Regions from separate parts of the Streptomyces sp. NPDC054932 genome, predicted to be linked through region 2. Evidence: riboswitches for the same ligand, from Rfam matches in the RefSeq annotation. Region 2 holds a riboswitch; each other region holds the start of a gene.

Region 1 (3,887 bases), on a different contig from region 2:
CTGACGGGCGCGCAGGATCGCGAGGACCAGGTTGACCCGGGACTCACCGGTCGGCGCGCCGCCCAGGACGTGCAGGCCGTCGCGGATCTGGGCGTCCTTGACCTCGCACAGCCAGCCGTCGACGTGCAGCAGGAAGTCGTCGAAGCCCTCGTCGTCCGGGCGCTCCTCCAGACCCAGGTCGTGGTGGAGCTTCGCGGCCTGGATCAGCGTCCAGATCTGGGCGCGGATGGCGGGCAGCTTCGCCGGGTCCATCGCGGAGATCTGGGCGTACTCGTCCAGGTGCTGCTCCAGCCGCGCGATGTCGCCGTACGACTCCGCGCGCGCCATCGGCGGCACCAGGTGGTCGACCAGGGTGGCGTGCACGCGGCGCTTGGCCTGGGTGCCCTCGCCCGGGTCGTTGACCAGGAAGGGGTAGATGAGCGGCAGGTCGCCGAGGGCCGCGTCCGGGGCGCAGGCCGCGGACAGGCCGGCGTTCTTGCCCGGCAGCCATTCCAGGTTGCCGTGCTTGCCCAGGTGGATCATCGCGTCGGCGCCGAAGCCGCCGTCCTCGGCGCGCGCCTGGATCCAGCGGTACGCGGCCAGGTAGTGGTGCGAGGGCGGCAGGTCCGGGTCGTGGTAGATCGCGATCGGGTTCTCGCCGAAGCCGCGCGGCGGCTGGATGAGGATCAGGAGGTTCCCGCGGCGCAGCGCCGCGAGCACGATGTCGCCCTCCGGGTTCGCGGAGCGGTCCACGAACATGTTGCCCGGGGCCTCGCCCCAGTGCTCGGTGACGCTGTCGCGCAGCTCGGCCGGGAGCTCGGCGAACCAGCGCCGGTAGTCGGCGGCAGGGATGCGGACCGGGTTGCGGGCCAGCTGCTCCTCGGTCAGCCAGTCCTGGTCGTGGCCGCCGGCCTCGATCAGGGCGCGGATCAGCTCGTCGCCGTCGCCGGAGACCAGACCGGGGATGTTCTCGGTGGGACCGAAGTCGTAGCCGCCGGCGATGAGGGTGCGCAGCAGCTCCACGGCGCTGGCCGGGGTGTCGAGGCCGACCGCGTTGCCGATGCGGGAGTGCTTGGTCGGGTACGCCGAGAGGACCAGCGCGACCTTCTTGTCGCGGCGGTCGATGTGCCGCAGCCGGGCGTGGCGTACGGCGATCCCCGCGACCCGGGCGGCCCGCTCGGGGTCGGCCACGTAGGCGGGCAGGCCGTCCTCGTCGAGCTCCTTGAAGGAGAACGGGACGGTGATCAGGCGGCCGTCGAACTCGGGCACCGCGACCTGCGTGGCGGCGTCCAGCGGGGAGAGGCCCTCGTCGTTCTCCTCCCAGGCGGAGCGCGAGCCGGTCAGGCACAGGGCCTGCAGGATCGGCACGCCGAGCCCGGCGAGGGCGCCCGCGTCCCAGGACTCGTCGTCGCCGCCCGCCGAGGCGGTGGCGGGCTTGGTGCCGCCGGCCGCGAGGACGGTGGTGACGACCGCGTCGGCCGACTCCAGCGCGGCGATCAGCTCCGGCTCGGGGGTGCGCAGGGAGGACACGTACAGGGGCAGCGCCTGGGCGTCATGGCCCTCGATCGCGTCGCACAGGGCGTGCACGAAGGAGGTGTTGCCGCTCATCTGGTGGGCGCGATAGTAGAGCACGGCGATCCGCGGGCCGGTGGTGGTCCCGGGCGTGCGCTCCAGCGGGCCCCAGGTGGGGGCGGCGGCGGGCGGCTCGAAGCCGTGACCGGTCAGCAGGACCGTGTCGGAGAGGAAGCGGGCCAGCTGTTCCAGGTTGGCCGGGCCGCCGTGCGCGAGGTAGCCGTGGGCCTCGGCGGCGATGCCGATCGGGACCGTGGATGCCTCCATGAGCTGGGCGTCCGGTGCCTGCTCGCCGGTCAGGACCACGACCGGGCGGGTCTGGCCCGGGGCCAGGAGCAGATCGAGGCCGTCCTGCCAGGCGCGGAGGCCGCCGAGGAGACGTACGACGACCAGGTCGACCCCGTCGAGGAGGCCGGGGAGGTCGTCGAGGGGAAGACGGGAGGGGTTCGCGAACCGGTACGGGACGGGGCCGTCCGCCGTGTTCGCTGCGCGGGCGCTGAGCAGATCGGTGTCGGACGTCGACAGCAGCAGAATCATGCGGCGGCAGGCCTTCCTCGGGGTTTCCGCGCCCCGGGCAGTGTGAGGACAGCGGGAGTTCCTGACTCACCCCGGGCGCGGGATCGCTCCGCGGGGTTCACAGTGGCGGGACCGCGCCGGAATCGCACCGGGCTTCCTCCCATGTCGCCGTCCTCGGCGACGGCGGACCGTGTGGTCCGCCGGAAGGTCATCTTAGGGGCGGGTCGCTCCGGCCGGGGTGGGTGGGGTGGTGGCGGTGCGCCGGACGCTCCCGCCGGGGTGGCGGGTGTGCGCTTCCGGGTGCGGCGCCGTTGCCGGGGCTCTGCCCCGGACCCCGCGCCTCAAACGCCGGCGGGGCCGGAAGGGCGGGCTGCGGGGCTGGAGGGGCGGCGGGGAATCGCAGGTCGGGGTGGTGACGGACACAGGTCGGGGGGCCGCAATCGTGGGTATGCTCGCGGCCATGCCCCAGCCCCCCTCCGCCGCATCGCGGGACGAACCCGTCATACGGGATCGTGGTGACGCCTGTCCCGGCGCGCTGCGACTGCACGCGGCGGACGACGGGTTCCTGGCGAGGGTCCGGGTACCGGCCGGGCTGCTGACCGTCCGGCAGGCCTCGGTACTGGCGCTCGCCGCCGACCGGTTCGGCGACGGGCACCTGGAGCTGACCTCGCGCGGCAACGTGCAGCTGCGCGGCCTGGCCGACGGCTGCGTCGCCGGGCTCGCCCGGCTGCTGGACGGAGCGGGGCTGCTGCCCGCGCCGAGCCATGAGCGGGTACGGAACATCGTGGCGACACCGATGTCCGGACTGGACGGACCGGACGGGCCGGACGGAACGGCGGTGGACAGGACGGCGGCCGCGGACCGGCCCGACGCACTGGCCTGGGCCGTGGACTTCGACCGGCTGCTGTGCGCGAGCCCCTGGGCCGCCGCGCTGTCCGGGCGGTTCCTCTTCGCCTTCGACGACGGGCGCGGTGACGTGGCGTCACTCGGCCCCGACGTGACCGTCCTCGGCCGCCCCGGCGGCCGGGCACTGGTCCGCCTCGGCCGGGCCGCCGACGCCGTCGAGCTGGCCGGACAGGACGCCCCGCAGGCGGCGCTGCTGGCCGCCCGCTATTTCCTCGACGCCGCCGCGGCGGCGGGCACCCGCGCCTGGCGGGTGTCCGAACTGCCCGCCGAACACCCGCTGCACGCGGCCGGGTTCGCCCTGCGCCTGGCAGCCGGGGGGATCGACGCGAAGACCACTGGCGCGGTGGAATGGCCGTACGCTCCGCCGCCCCGGCCGTGGGGCGCGGGCGTGCACGACCGTGAGACCCTGTGCGTCCTGCCCCCGCTCGGCCGGCTCACCTCCGCCCAGTGGCGGGTCCTGCTGCAGGTCGCGGACCGGGGGAGCGGCCAGCTGCGCGTCACCCCCTGGCGCAGCGTCATCCTGCCCTCGGCGAGCGCCCGCAGGCCCATCAACGGCGCCGCCCGCATCGAGGCCGCCGGGCTGGTCCTCGCCCCCGGCAGCCCCTGGGAGTCCGTCACCGCCTGTACCGGGCAGCCGGGTTGCGCGAAATCCCTCGCGGACGTACGCGCAGACGCGCGGGCCGTCGCCGAGCGGGCGCGCGGACCGCTGCCCGTGCACTGGTCCGGCTGCGAGCGCCGCTGCGGCCATCCGCGCGGCACCGCCTGGGTGGATCTGGTCGCCACCGGGACCGGATACCGGATCGCCACCCCCGGCCGCCCCGTACGCGACGACGTACCGCCCTCCGAACTTGCCGCGGCACTCGCGGACGCCCGCACCGACCCCGACGTAGTGAAGAAATGAGCGAGTACACCGT
Region 2 (3,887 bases):
GCCGCAGGGCCGCGTCGGCGGCGTACCGGCCGGCGGCAACGGCGGCCGCGCCGGCACCCAGGATGGTCGTCGTGACGGCCGCAGCCGTCGCTGTCGCGGTACGCACGGCTCCAGTGTCGGGTCGCGGCCTCGGGCGGGCCACCGGAGGAGATCCCTCCGCCGCCGGCACAGGGAGAGTGATCTAGGTCTCATTCGAGGCCCCGGAGGCGGGATCGTATGCAGGTCGACCCCCCTGCGGAGGGGTTCATTCACCCGCCTTTGACGTGCATTAATGGCGTTATCTACGCCAGAATCAGGACGAATGGCCCGATCGCACCCCGTCCCAGTACACCGCTCCGCCCGAGTCAGTTCACCTTCCGTTCATCCAGGTTGCCTACGGTCGCCGAGCCACTGACGTCAAACAGAAGCCTGGGTAAATGGAGCACATAACGCTTCTCCTCGGGATCGTGATCATTACCGCTCTCGTGTTCGACTTCACGAACGGTTTCCACGACACGGCCAACGCGATGGCCACCACCATCTCGACCGGCGCCCTCAAGCCCAAGACGGCGGTGGCCATGTCCGCCGTGCTCAACCTCGTCGGCGCGTTCATGTCCGTGGAGGTCGCCAAGACGATCTCCAAGGGCCTGGTCAACGAGGAGGGCATCCAGCCAGAGGTGATCTTCGCCGCGCTGGTCGGAGCGATCCTCTGGAACCTCGTCACCTGGCTGGTCGGCCTCCCCTCCAGCTCCTCGCACGCCCTGATGGGTGGCCTGATCGGCGCCGCGGTCGCCTCCGCCGGCATCGGCGCGGTCAACGGCAGCGTCATCGTCACCAAGGTGCTCATCCCCGCGATCGCCGCCCCGCTGGTGGCCGGCATCGCCGCGTACCTGGCCGCCAAGCTCACCTACAAGCTGGGCAACAAGGTCGGCGAGAAGACCTCCGCCAAGGGCTACCGCGCCGGTCAGATCGCCTCGGCCGGTCTCGTGTCCCTCGCGCACGGCACCAACGACGCGCAGAAGACGATGGGCATCATCACCCTGGCCCTCATCGCCGGCGGCGCGATCGCGCCCGACGCGAACCCGCCGGTCTGGGTCATCGTCTCCGCCGGTCTCGCCATCGCGATGGGCACCTACCTGGGCGGCTGGCGCATCATCCGCACCATGGGCAGCGGCCTGACCGATCTGCAGCCGCAGCAGGGCTTCGCCGCCCAGACCTCGGCCGCGTCCGTCATCCTCGCCTCCTCGAACCTGGGCTTCTCGCTCTCCACCACCCACTCGTGCTCCGGTGCGGTCATGGGTGCGGGCCTGGGCCGCAAGGGCGGTGTGGTCCGCTGGTCCACCGCGACCCGCATGTTCGTCGCCTGGGGCCTGACCCTGCCGGCCGCCGCGCTCGTCTCGGCCGGTGCCGAGCTGGTCATGCGCATCGGTGACGTCGGCATCGCCGCGGTCACGGTCTTCCTGATCGGCTCCTGCCTCGCCATCTGGCTCATCTCCCGCCGCCAGGTCGTCGACCACAACAACGTCAACGAGGTGGAGCCGGCCGCCGCCGAGGAGCCGGGCGTCATCACGACGGCGATCGCCGCCGTCACCGTCCCGCCGACCGTCGCCGCCGCCGGTACCACCGGCGCCGCCACGACCGCCGAGGTCACGGACGACGCCCTCAAGGCCACCATCCCGGCCGCGACGCAGACCCCGGCGGCTCCGGCCGCCGCGGTCTGACCGAGACACACAGAGACCCGGACACTCAGAAAGTGGCAGTATGAAGATCGACTGGGAAGCGCTCGGCTCCGTCTTCGGGGTCAGCCTCTTCGCCACCGTCGCCCTCGTGGCCCTTTTCACCCTGGGCCTGGTGGGCCTGTCCAAGCACGAGACCGCGACCGAGCAGGGTGGCACGGCCACTCTCGCCCGCAGCGGCGCGTACGCCTGCTTCGCGCTCGTCACGGCGGCCGTGGGCTACGGGATCTACCTGATCGTCGCCTGACCGGCCGCCTCACGGCGGACCAGGCGTGAAGGCTCCCTCCGGGTTTGTCCCGGAGGGAGCTTTTCGCATCCCCCGCCCCTGCCGCGCCGCAGGTCAACGGCGAGTTGACGGGCCTTCTCGGTGCGTGGTGGACTGCCCGAGCCAATACGGCGGCATGGAGAGGAAGTCCGGTGCGAATCCGGCGCGGTCCCGCCACTGTCACCGGGAGCGCACGCCGCGCGTGCGTCCCGGGAGCCAGGAACTCTCGCCGCCGGACACGTCGAACCAGGGCGCGGACCCTGAGTGAGGACATACCTGCCACCATGCGTGCCGATCGCGTCTTCGCGTACGGCGCCACGGCGGGCCTGATCGGCGACCGGATCCTCGGAGATCCGCGCCGAGGGCACCCCGTGGCCGCCTTCGGACGGGCCGCCGCCGCCGTCGAGCGCACCCTGTGGCGCGACGACCGCGCCCGGGGCCTCCTGCACACCCTGGTGTGCGCCGGGGGCGCAGCCGCCATCGGTGCGCTGGGCGCCCGCGCCGTGCGCTCCCGGCCTGCGGCCGCCCGTATCGCCCTGACCGCCGCCGCCACCTGGGCCGTGGTGGGCGGCACCTCGCTGGGCCGCGAGGCCCGGGCCATCGGCGGGGCGCTCGCCGCCGGGGACACCGAAGTGGCCCGGGAGCGGCTCCCCCACCTGTGCGGACGCGACCCCCAGGCCCTGGACGGGCAGCAGATGGCCCGCGCCGTCGTGGAGTCCGTCGCCGAGAACACCTCCGACGCGGTGGTCGGCGCCCTGGTGTGGGGTGCCGCCGCCGGAGTCCCCGGTCTGCTGGCCTTCCGGGCCGTGAACACCCTGGACGCGATGGTCGGCCACAAGTCCCCCCGCTACCTGCGCTACGGCTGGGCCTCCGCCCGGCTCGACGACCTGGCGGGCTGGCCGGGGGCCCGGCTGACGGCGGTCGCCGCCGTACTGGCCGGCCCCGACCGGCGCGGCGCCGTACGGGCCTGGCGCGTGGACGCCGCCGCGCACCCGAGCCCCAACGCCGGCCCCGTCGAGGCCTCCTTCGCCGGGGCGCTCGGCGTCAGGCTGGGCGGGACCCTCGCTTACGGCGGCCGGGTCGAGCACCGGGCCGTCCTCAACGGCGGGGCGGGGCGGCCGGTGGAGGTCGCGGACATCGAACGGGCGGTCCGGCTGTCACGGCAGGTGACCTGGCTGGCCCTGGGCGCCTGCGTGGCGGCCCGGCTGCTGGTCTCCCGAACGCTGGAATCCCGTACGGCACAGAGAGGGCGGCGCGCATGAGCGGCGCGAAGCGCGGGGGCGGACTGCTCGTCGCGGGCACCACGTCGGACGCGGGCAAGAGCGTGGTCACGGCGGGCATCTGCCGCTGGCTGGCCCGGCAGGGCGTCAAGGTGGCGCCCTTCAAGGCGCAGAACATGTCGCTGAACTCCTTCGTCACCCTGGAGGGCGCCGAGATCGGCCGCGCCCAGGCGATGCAGGCGCAGGCGGCCCGTGTGGAGCCGACCGCACTGATGAACCCGGTCCTGCTCAAGCCGGGCAGCGACCGCAGCAGCCAGGTGGTGCTCCTGGGCAAGCCGGTGGGCGAGATGAGCGCCCGCGGCTACCACGGCGGCCGCCAGGAGCAGCTGCTCGGCATCGTCACGGACTGCCTGGAGCAGCTGCGGGGCACGTATGACGCCGTGATCTGCGAGGGGGCGGGCAGTCCGGCCGAGATCAACCTGCGCCGGACCGACATCGTGAACATGGGCATCGCGCGGGCCGCGCGGTTCCCGGTGGTCGTGGTCGGCGACATCGACCGCGGCGGGGTCTTCGCGTCCTTCTTCGGGACGACGGCGCTGCTCTCCCCCGAGGACCAGGAGCTGATCGCCGGCTACATGGTCAACAAGTTCCGCGGTGACGTGTCGCTGCTGGAGCCGGGCATGGAGA
Region 3 (3,887 bases), on a different contig from region 2:
GCGATGCGGAAGCCGTCGCCCTCGGCGCCGAGCCGACGGTCGGCGGGGACGCGCACCCTGTCGAGGACCACCTGGCAGGTGGGCTGGGCGTTCCAGCCCATCTTGCGCTCGTTCGGGCCGAAGGAGACCCCGGGGTCTCCGCGTTCGACGACGAAGGCGGAGATGCCGCCCGAGCCCTCGCCGCCGGTGCGCGCCATGACGATGTAGACGTCGGAGGCGCCCGCGCCGGAGATGAACTGCTTGACGCCGGTCAGTACGTAGCCGTCACCGGTGCGCTCGGCCCGGGTGCGCAGTCCGGCGGCGTCGGACCCGGCGCCGGGTTCGGTCAGGCAGTAGCTGCCCAGCGACCGGGCGGTGCACAGGTCCGGGAGCCAGCGGGCCCGCTGGGCCGGATCCCCGTACCGGTCGATCATCCAGGCGACCATGTTGTGGATGGAGAGGTACCCGGCGATGGAGGGGCATCCGGTGGCGAGGGTCTCGAGGACGAGGACGCCGTCGCTGCGGCTGAGCCCGGAGCCGCCGTGCTCCTCGCGGACGTAGACGCCGCCGAGTCCGAGGTCCGCCGCCTTGCGGATCACGTCCAGCGGAAAGTGCTTGTCCTGGTCCCAGGTGACGGCGTACGGGCCGATCTGCTCCTGGGTGAAGTCGAGGGTGACCTCGGCGAGGGCGAGCTGATCGGCAGTCAGCGTGGTCGTCACCGGGCTCATCCCATCGTCGGGATGGTGAAGCTCGCGCCCTCCTTGGCCCCCGAGGGCCAGCGCGAGGTGACGGTCTTGGTGCGGGTGTAGAAGCGGATCGAGTCGGGGCCGTGCTGGTTCAGGTCGCCGAAGCCGGACCGCTTCCAGCCGCCGAAGGTGTGGTAGGCGACGGGGACGGGGATCGGCACGTTGACGCCGACCATGCCGGCGCCCACCCGCCGGGTGAAGTCGCGTGCCGTGTCGCCGTCGCGGGTGAAGATCGCGACGCCGTTGCCGTACGGGTGCTCGGTGGGCAGGCGCAGGGCTTCCTCGTAGTCGGCGGCCCGTACGACGCACAGCACCGGGCCGAAGATCTCCTCGCGGTAGATCCGCATCTGCGGGGTCACACGGTCGAAGAGGGTTGCTCCGGCGAAGTAGCCGTCCTCGTGTCCGGGCAGGGTGAAACCGCGCCCGTCGACGACGAGTTCGGCGCCCTCGGTGGCGCCGATGCCGACATAGCGGTTCACCCGGTCGAGCGCGTCCCGGCTGACCAGCGGTCCGAAGTCGGCCTCGGGGTCGTCGGAGCGGCCGACGCGCAGGGTGGCGATGCGCTCCGTCAACTTGGCCACCAGGGCGTTCGCGGTGTCCTCCCCGACGGGCACGGCGACGGCGATGGCCATGCAGCGCTCGCCCGCGGAGCCGTAGCCGGCGCCGATGAGGGCCTCCACGGCCTGGTCGAGATCGGCGTCCGGCATCACGATCATGTGGTTCTTGGCGCCGCCGAAGCACTGGGCGCGCTTGCCGTGGGCGGCGGCGGTGGCGTAGATGTGTGCGGCGATCGGCGTGGAGCCGACGAAGCCGAGGGCCTGTACGCGCGGGTCCTCGAGGAAGGTGTCGACGGCCTCCTTGCCGCCGTTGACCACGTTGAGCACGCCGGGCGGCAGGCCGGCCTCGAGGAAGAGTTCGGCGAGGCGCAGCGGTACGGAGGGGTCCCGCTCGGACGGCTTCAGGATGAAGGAGTTGCCGCAGGCCAGGGCGGGTGCGGCCTGCCACAGGGGGATCATTGCGGGGAAGTTGAAGGGGGTGATCCCGGCGACCACACCCAACGGCGAGCGCAGTGAGTGCACGTCGATCCCGGTGCCCGCGTTGTCGGTGAATTCGCCCTTGAGCAGGTGCGGGACACCGGCGGCGAACTCGACCACCTCCAGGCCGCGTTGCAGATCGCCGTGGGCGTCGGCGACGGTCTTGCCGTGCTCGGAGGACAACAGCCGTGCGAGGGAGTCCCGTTCACCCTCGACGAGCTGGAGGAAACGCAGGAGCACGCGCGAGCGGCGCTGGGGGTTCCACTGCCCCCAGTCGGCCTGCGCCTCCTCGGCGTTCGCGATGGCTGCTTCGGTGTCGGCCCGCCCCGCGAGCGGGACGCGGGCCTGGACGGCGCCGGTGTTGGGGTCGTAGACGTCGGTGAAGAGGCCGGAGGATCCGGTGGTGTGCTTGCCGCCGATGAAATGGGTGAGTTCGCGGACCATGGTGCCTGCTCTCGTCAGGTTGGATCCGGGGATGGCACGGCGGACCGGCGGACGGCACCCGATGGGGTGCGCCGTTGGGGAGGGCCGTGGGACTACGAGCGCGCGAAGGTGTGCGTGCGCTCCGCCGGATCACCAGGGTCGTGGGTACAAACCGGTGCCATGCGTGTCTGCTCCATCCTCGTGGACAACACGGAACATCCGCGGCCGGTATCCTGACTCCCGGATCCCCGCGTGCCGCCCGCCTTCCCGACAGACCTCGTCAGTGGCGTGTGGATGGCAGCACACTCCCCGGTCACAGTGGCGGGACCGTGCCGGTTTCTCACCGGCTTCCCTGCACCGCGGACCTTGTGGCACGAACATATAGTTGGACGTCCTAGTAAGTCCAGAGCCGCCGCCGCGCGCCTTCGGTGGGGACCGGCGCCCGCTCAGTCCTGAGTGCCGGTCACCGGATGGTCACCGGGTGACCACCGGGTAGGGGATGAAGGTGCTGCTGTTCTCGTCGACGGCCAGCGCCCGGCCGAGCGGCGGTACGGCCCGCTGCGGGCAGTCGAGCCGTTCGCACAGGCGGCAGCCCATTCCGATGGGGGTCGCGGCCGCCGTGTTGTCGAGGTCGAGCCCGTCGGCGTACACGAGCCGGGAGGCGTGCCGGATCTCGCAGCCGAGCCCGATCGCGAAGGTCTTGCCGGGCTCGCCCCAGCCGCCGCGGTGCCGGGTGACGGCGCGGGCGGTCCACAAGTACCGCTGCCCGTCGGGCATGGCGGCCACCTGGACGTGGATGCGTCCGGGCGCGGCGAAGGCCTCGTACACGTTCCACAGCGGGCAGGTGCCTCCCGCGCGGGAGAAGTGGAATCCGGTCGCCGACTGCCGCTTGGACATGTTCCCGGCCCGGTCCACCCGGACGAAGGAGAAGGGAACTCCGCGCAGCCTGGGGCGTTGCAGGGTGCTCAGCCGGTGGCAGACCGTCTCGTAGCCGATCCCGAAGTGGTCGGTGAGCCGCTCGATGTCGTAGCGGAACTCCTCGGCGGCCGTGTGGAAGGCGCGGTACGGGAGGATGAGGGCGCTCGCGAAGTGGTTGGCGATGCCGATCCTCGCGAGGGCGTGGACGGGGGAGCCGGGCGGGAAGTCCTCGGCGGCCAGCCGGTCGAGCTCGGTCCCGTACTCGATCAGCGCCAGCTGGGTGGCCATCCGGAACGCCTGCTGTCCCGGCCGGAGCCGGTTCGACAGGTGCAGGACCCGGGCGGTGGGGTCGTAGTGGTGCAGCCGGTCGGAGTCCGTCGCCGTCCTGACCCCGTGCCGCTCGGAGAGCCGGTGGGCCAGGGCGCGGACGACGTCCCCCGGGCGGATGCCGATCTCGGAGGCCAGCTCCTCGGCGGCGAGATCGGTGTCGTGGAGGTAGTTTTGCCGGCGGTAGAAGAACTCGCGGATCTCCTCGTGGGGTGAACGCGGGCTGTCGGTCACCGCGTCCCGCCCGTCGGCGGCGTCGGCGAGCCGCTCGGTGAGGAGCTGGCTGCGCCGGCCCAGGTCCAGCAGGACCGAGGCGACGGCCGGCATCCGGGTGGCCAGCTCCGCCAGGTCGGAGGGGGAGACGCGCGCCTCGGCCACCTCGTTCGCGAGCGCCTCGCGCAGGTCGGCGACCAGCCGGCTGGTGTCGCGCTCGGAGAAGAAGCCGGGATCCACTCCGAAG
Region 4 (3,887 bases), on a different contig from region 2:
GGCGAGGTGAGGTGCGCACAGATGCTGAGAGCGCCTGCGGACTCGCCGAACAGCGTGACACTGCCCGGATCGCCGCCGAAGCGCTCCGCGTTCGCCCGCACCCAGCGCAGGGCGGCCTGCTGGTCCGCCAGGCCGAACGGTGGGGCGGAGCCCAGTCCGGGGTGGCCGAAGTAACCGAAGATCCCCAACCGGTAGTTGACCGTCACGACGACCGTGTCGCCCCGGACCGCCAGCTGTTCGGCGCCGTAGTCACTGCCGGAGCCGCCCAGGAACGCCCCGCCGTGCATCCACACCAGCACGGGCCGCTTCTGTCCGGCCGGCTTTGACTTCGGCGTCGGCGTCGGCGTCGGCACGGTGACGTTGAGGTAGAGGCAGTCCTCCGAGCCGAGGACCGCGCCCGCACCCGGTGTCGGCATCTGCACGCAGCGCTCTGCCGCCGCCGTCGCATCCCGGACACCGCGCCATGCGGCGGCGGGCACCGGAGCGCGCCAGCGCAGCGGTCCGGTCGGCGGTGCGGCGTAGGGAATGCCGTCGAAGGTGGTGTACGAGCCGTGCGACACACCGCGTACCAGGCCGTGGTCGGTCCGGACGACGGTCTGCGGGGAGCCCGGTGGTGCAGCGGTCGCCGGTACGGCGGTGGCCGTGAGCAGTGCCACCGCGCAGAGCAAGGGGAAGAGCACCGAGCGGATCCCGGCCCTTCGCCATGGACGCGGCGCTGCCGGGGTCGGGGTCGGGGTCGGGGTCGGGGTCGAGAAAGGGGTCGGGGACATGCGTACCCACCGTTCTTGGTCGGGGGATCGGTGCGGACCGAAGCGGTCAGTGATCAATACGCTAGGACCTCCCGCGCGCTGGAGGTTCAAGAGACTGTGACGCACGACACGTGGAGCATCGGTGAGCTCGCGGCCGGGACGGGAGTTCCGGTGAAGACCCTCCGCTACTACTCCGACAGCGGTCTGCTGCCCGTGGCCGGCCGTAGCGCCGGTGGCCATCGGCGCTACGGTCCCGAGGCGTGGGAGCGGATCCGTTTCATCAGACGCCTACGGGCGCTGGACACCCCGATCGCGACCATCACGCAGGTGGTCACCGGTGAGTGCTCCCTCGGGGAACTGGTGGCGACCGAGCTCGAAGTGGTGCAGGAACGGCTGACCGAGCTGCGGTGGCGCCAGGCCACGCTCCAGTCCCTGGACGACTGCACGAGCGAGGAGCGGCTCCGGCGTCTGGAGATACTCTCCCGCGTGCAGCGGCTCCCGGAGGCGCACCGCACTCTCACCGATCACTGGTACCGCGAGCTGTCCGCGGCCATGCCCGGGCGCCGACTCGACATCATGATCGCCATGCTGTCACCCGCCCCGCCCCAGGACCCCGATCCCGCTTCGGCCCTGGCCTACGCCGAGCTTCATCTGCTCGTCTCCACGCCCAGTTTCACCTGCTGGACCCGGGACCACGACGAAGAGATGAGGGACGGTCCGGCCTTCTACGCGGAGATCGACGAGGCTGCGGCTCTGACCGCCGACGCGCTGGCCCAGGGTCTGCCGCCCAGCGCCGGGGATGCGGTGAACGCCTTCGTGTCCGCCCACGCACGAGCCCGGCGGGAGTCGGACACCCCCGCCTTCCGCGCCTACCTGCACGGGCTGGTGTCGAGGTCGTCCGGCTTCGATCCCCGCCTGCAGCGGTACTGGAGCCTGGTCGCCGCCGCCACCGGCGGGCGCGTGCTGAACATGACGGTGGCTCATCGATGGCTGACGGACGGACTGTTGATCTCGACGTCCGGGAACCCGCCCCCGGCGTCGAGGGGCTCACGAACTCCCGCGTGCGGTCCCTGAACGAGGAGCGCCGCTCCTACGGCCGGTCCGCCGCTTCCCCTGAGGACGGGCGCCGTGCCGGGTCCGCGCGCGGTGCGACTGTGCCCAGCGGGCCAGGCCGCCGGCCGGGGGGCGCCTCGCGGTCGACCCCGATCGGCAGACGTACGTTCCGTACCCGGTGTTCAAGAGCGGGTGATCCACGGCTCCGACGCCTCGAACGGTCTCGTCCTCCCCCACCGCGTCTCATCGCAGGGTCCGATATCTGGAACACTCTGTCCATTTTCCAGTTCGGCCGCCTAGTGTGGGCCCTGCAGCTGGTTCGCCCCGTCCGCCAGGCGGGATGCGTCGTAAGAGGGAACCCGGTGGGAATCCGGGACTGCCCCGCAGCGGTGAGCGGGAACGACCGCCGTCATACGCACTGGACCCGGGACGGGTCTGGGAAGCGACGGCCAGTAGGTGCCCGCCGGGAAACCGGCAGGCGTGCCCGCGAGTCCGAAGACCTGCCCGTTGCCCGTGCGCGATCGACCGCGCCCGGTTTCCTCGGTGACCTCGTGGGCGGGTCGGCGTGCATCAGGCGGATCCGTCCGTTCGCGTACCGCAGTCGTACGTGAACCCGGCGGTCCGCCTGCTCTCGCACCCTTCGCGTCCTCGACCCCGGTCACCGGGTCCATGGAGACACGCTCGCGAAGGAGAGTTCCGTGACCACCGAGTCCGCAGCCGCGGCAGTACAGGCCACCGTGTACGGCTACCCCCGCCAGGGCCAGAACCGCGAACTGAAGAAGGCGATCGAGGGCTACTGGAAGGGCCGAGTCAGCGCCGACGCCCTCCGGGACACCGCCCGGGACCTGCGCCGGGCCAACCGGGCCCAGCTCGCCGAGGCCGGCATCAGCGAGGTGCCGACCGGCGACTTCTCGTACTACGACCACGTGCTGGACACCACGGTGATGGTCGGCGCGATCCCCGCCCGCCACCGGGCCGCCGTCGAAGCCGACGCCCTGGACGGCTACTTCGCGATGGCGCGCGGCACGCAGGACGTGGCGCCGCTGGAGATGACCAAGTGGTTCGACACGAACTACCACTACCTCGTCCCCGAACTCGGCCCCGACACCGTCTTCACCGCCGACTCCACCAAGCAGGTCGCCGAACTCACCGAAGCCCTCTCCGCGGGGCATGCGGCGCGGCCCGTACTGGTCGGTCCGGTCACCTACCTGCTGCTGGCCAAGCCCGCCCCGGGCGTGGCCGCCGACTTCGAGCCGATCACGCTCCTCGACCGGCTCCTGCCCGTCTACGCCCAAGTGCTGGCCGAGCTCCGCGCGGCGGGCGCCGAGTGGGTCCAGCTGGACGAGCCGGCCCTGGTCCAGGACCGCACCCCGGCCGACCTGAACGCCGCGGCCCGCACCTACCGGGAGCTCGGCGCCCTCACGGAGCGCCCGAAGCTGCTCGTCGCCTCCTACTTCGACCGGCTCGGTGAAGCACTCCCGGTGCTGGCGAAGGCTCCCGTGGAGGGCCTTGCCCTCGACTTCACCGATGCGGCCGCCGCCAACCTCGCCGACCTCGCCGCCGTCGGCGGGCTCCCGGGCAAGCGCCTGGTCGCGGGCGTGGTCAACGGCCGCAACATCTGGATCAACGACTTCCAGAAGTCGCTGACCACGCTCGGGACCCTCCTCGGGCTCGCCGACCGGGTCGACGTCTCCGCGTCCTGTTCCCTGCTGCACGTCCCTCTGGACGCCGGCGTCGAGCGCGACATCGACCCGCAGGTGCGCCGCTGGCTCGCCTTCGCCCGCCAGAAGACGAACGAGATCACCACGCTGGCCCGCGGCCTCGCCCAGGGCACGGATGCGATCACCGCCGAACTCGCCGCGAACCGCGCCGATCTGGCCTCCCGCGCCGGCTCTCCCATCACCCGCGATCCCGCGGTGCGGGCGCGCACCGGGGCGATCACCGACGCGGACGGCCGCCGCGCCCAGCCGTACGCGGACCGTGCGGTCGCCCAGCGCGCCCACCTGGGGCTGCCGCTGCTGCCCACCACCACCATCGGCTCGTTCCCGCAGACCGACGAGCTGCGCGTGGCCCGCGCGGACCTGC

What was found. Region 2 has a riboswitch for cobalamin ahead of ACWGE1_RS14160 (cobalamin biosynthesis protein). Riboswitches for the same ligand answer to the same signal wherever they lie in the genome.
Region 1: linked by a shared signal. The riboswitch ahead of cobN (cobaltochelatase subunit CobN) and the one ahead of ACWGE1_RS14160 (cobalamin biosynthesis protein) in region 2 are both predicted to bind cobalamin.
Region 3: linked by a shared signal. The riboswitch ahead of ACWGE1_RS16685 (CoA-acylating methylmalonate-semialdehyde dehydrogenase) and the one ahead of ACWGE1_RS14160 (cobalamin biosynthesis protein) in region 2 are both predicted to bind cobalamin.
Region 4: linked by a shared signal. The riboswitch ahead of metE (5-methyltetrahydropteroyltriglutamate--homocysteine S-methyltransferase) and the one ahead of ACWGE1_RS14160 (cobalamin biosynthesis protein) in region 2 are both predicted to bind cobalamin.

What each region holds. Positions count from the first base shown of each region.
Region 1 is NZ_JBSGXU010000033.1:53,102-56,988, reverse strand. Features, by position in the region: gene cobN (cobaltochelatase subunit CobN) at 1-2,088, opposite strand, end outside; cobalamin riboswitch at 2,131-2,262, opposite strand; gene ACWGE1_RS12425 (cobalamin biosynthesis protein CobG) at 2,528-3,874, shown strand; gene ACWGE1_RS12420 (precorrin-8X methylmutase) at 3,871-3,887, shown strand, end outside.
Region 2 is NZ_JBSGXU010000040.1:29,669-33,555, reverse strand. Features, by position in the region: gene ACWGE1_RS14175 (alpha/beta hydrolase family protein) at 1-106, opposite strand, end outside; gene ACWGE1_RS14170 (anion permease) at 417-1,700, shown strand; gene ACWGE1_RS14165 (hypothetical protein) at 1,741-1,962, shown strand; cobalamin riboswitch at 2,075-2,227, shown strand; gene ACWGE1_RS14160 (cobalamin biosynthesis protein) at 2,265-3,242, shown strand; gene ACWGE1_RS14155 (cobyric acid synthase) at 3,239-3,887, shown strand, end outside.
Region 3 is NZ_JBSGXU010000051.1:35,614-39,500, reverse strand. Features, by position in the region: gene ACWGE1_RS16690 (acyl-CoA dehydrogenase family protein) at 1-707, opposite strand, end outside; gene ACWGE1_RS16685 (CoA-acylating methylmalonate-semialdehyde dehydrogenase) at 704-2,203, opposite strand; cobalamin riboswitch at 2,389-2,559, opposite strand; gene ACWGE1_RS16680 (short-chain fatty acyl-CoA regulator family protein) at 2,657-3,887, opposite strand, start outside.
Region 4 is NZ_JBSGXU010000027.1:3,006-6,892, forward strand. Features, by position in the region: gene ACWGE1_RS10565 (carboxylesterase/lipase family protein) at 1-680, opposite strand, end outside; gene ACWGE1_RS10570 (MerR family transcriptional regulator) at 867-1,823, shown strand; cobalamin riboswitch at 2,101-2,324, shown strand; gene metE (5-methyltetrahydropteroyltriglutamate--homocysteine S-methyltransferase) at 2,501-3,887, shown strand, end outside.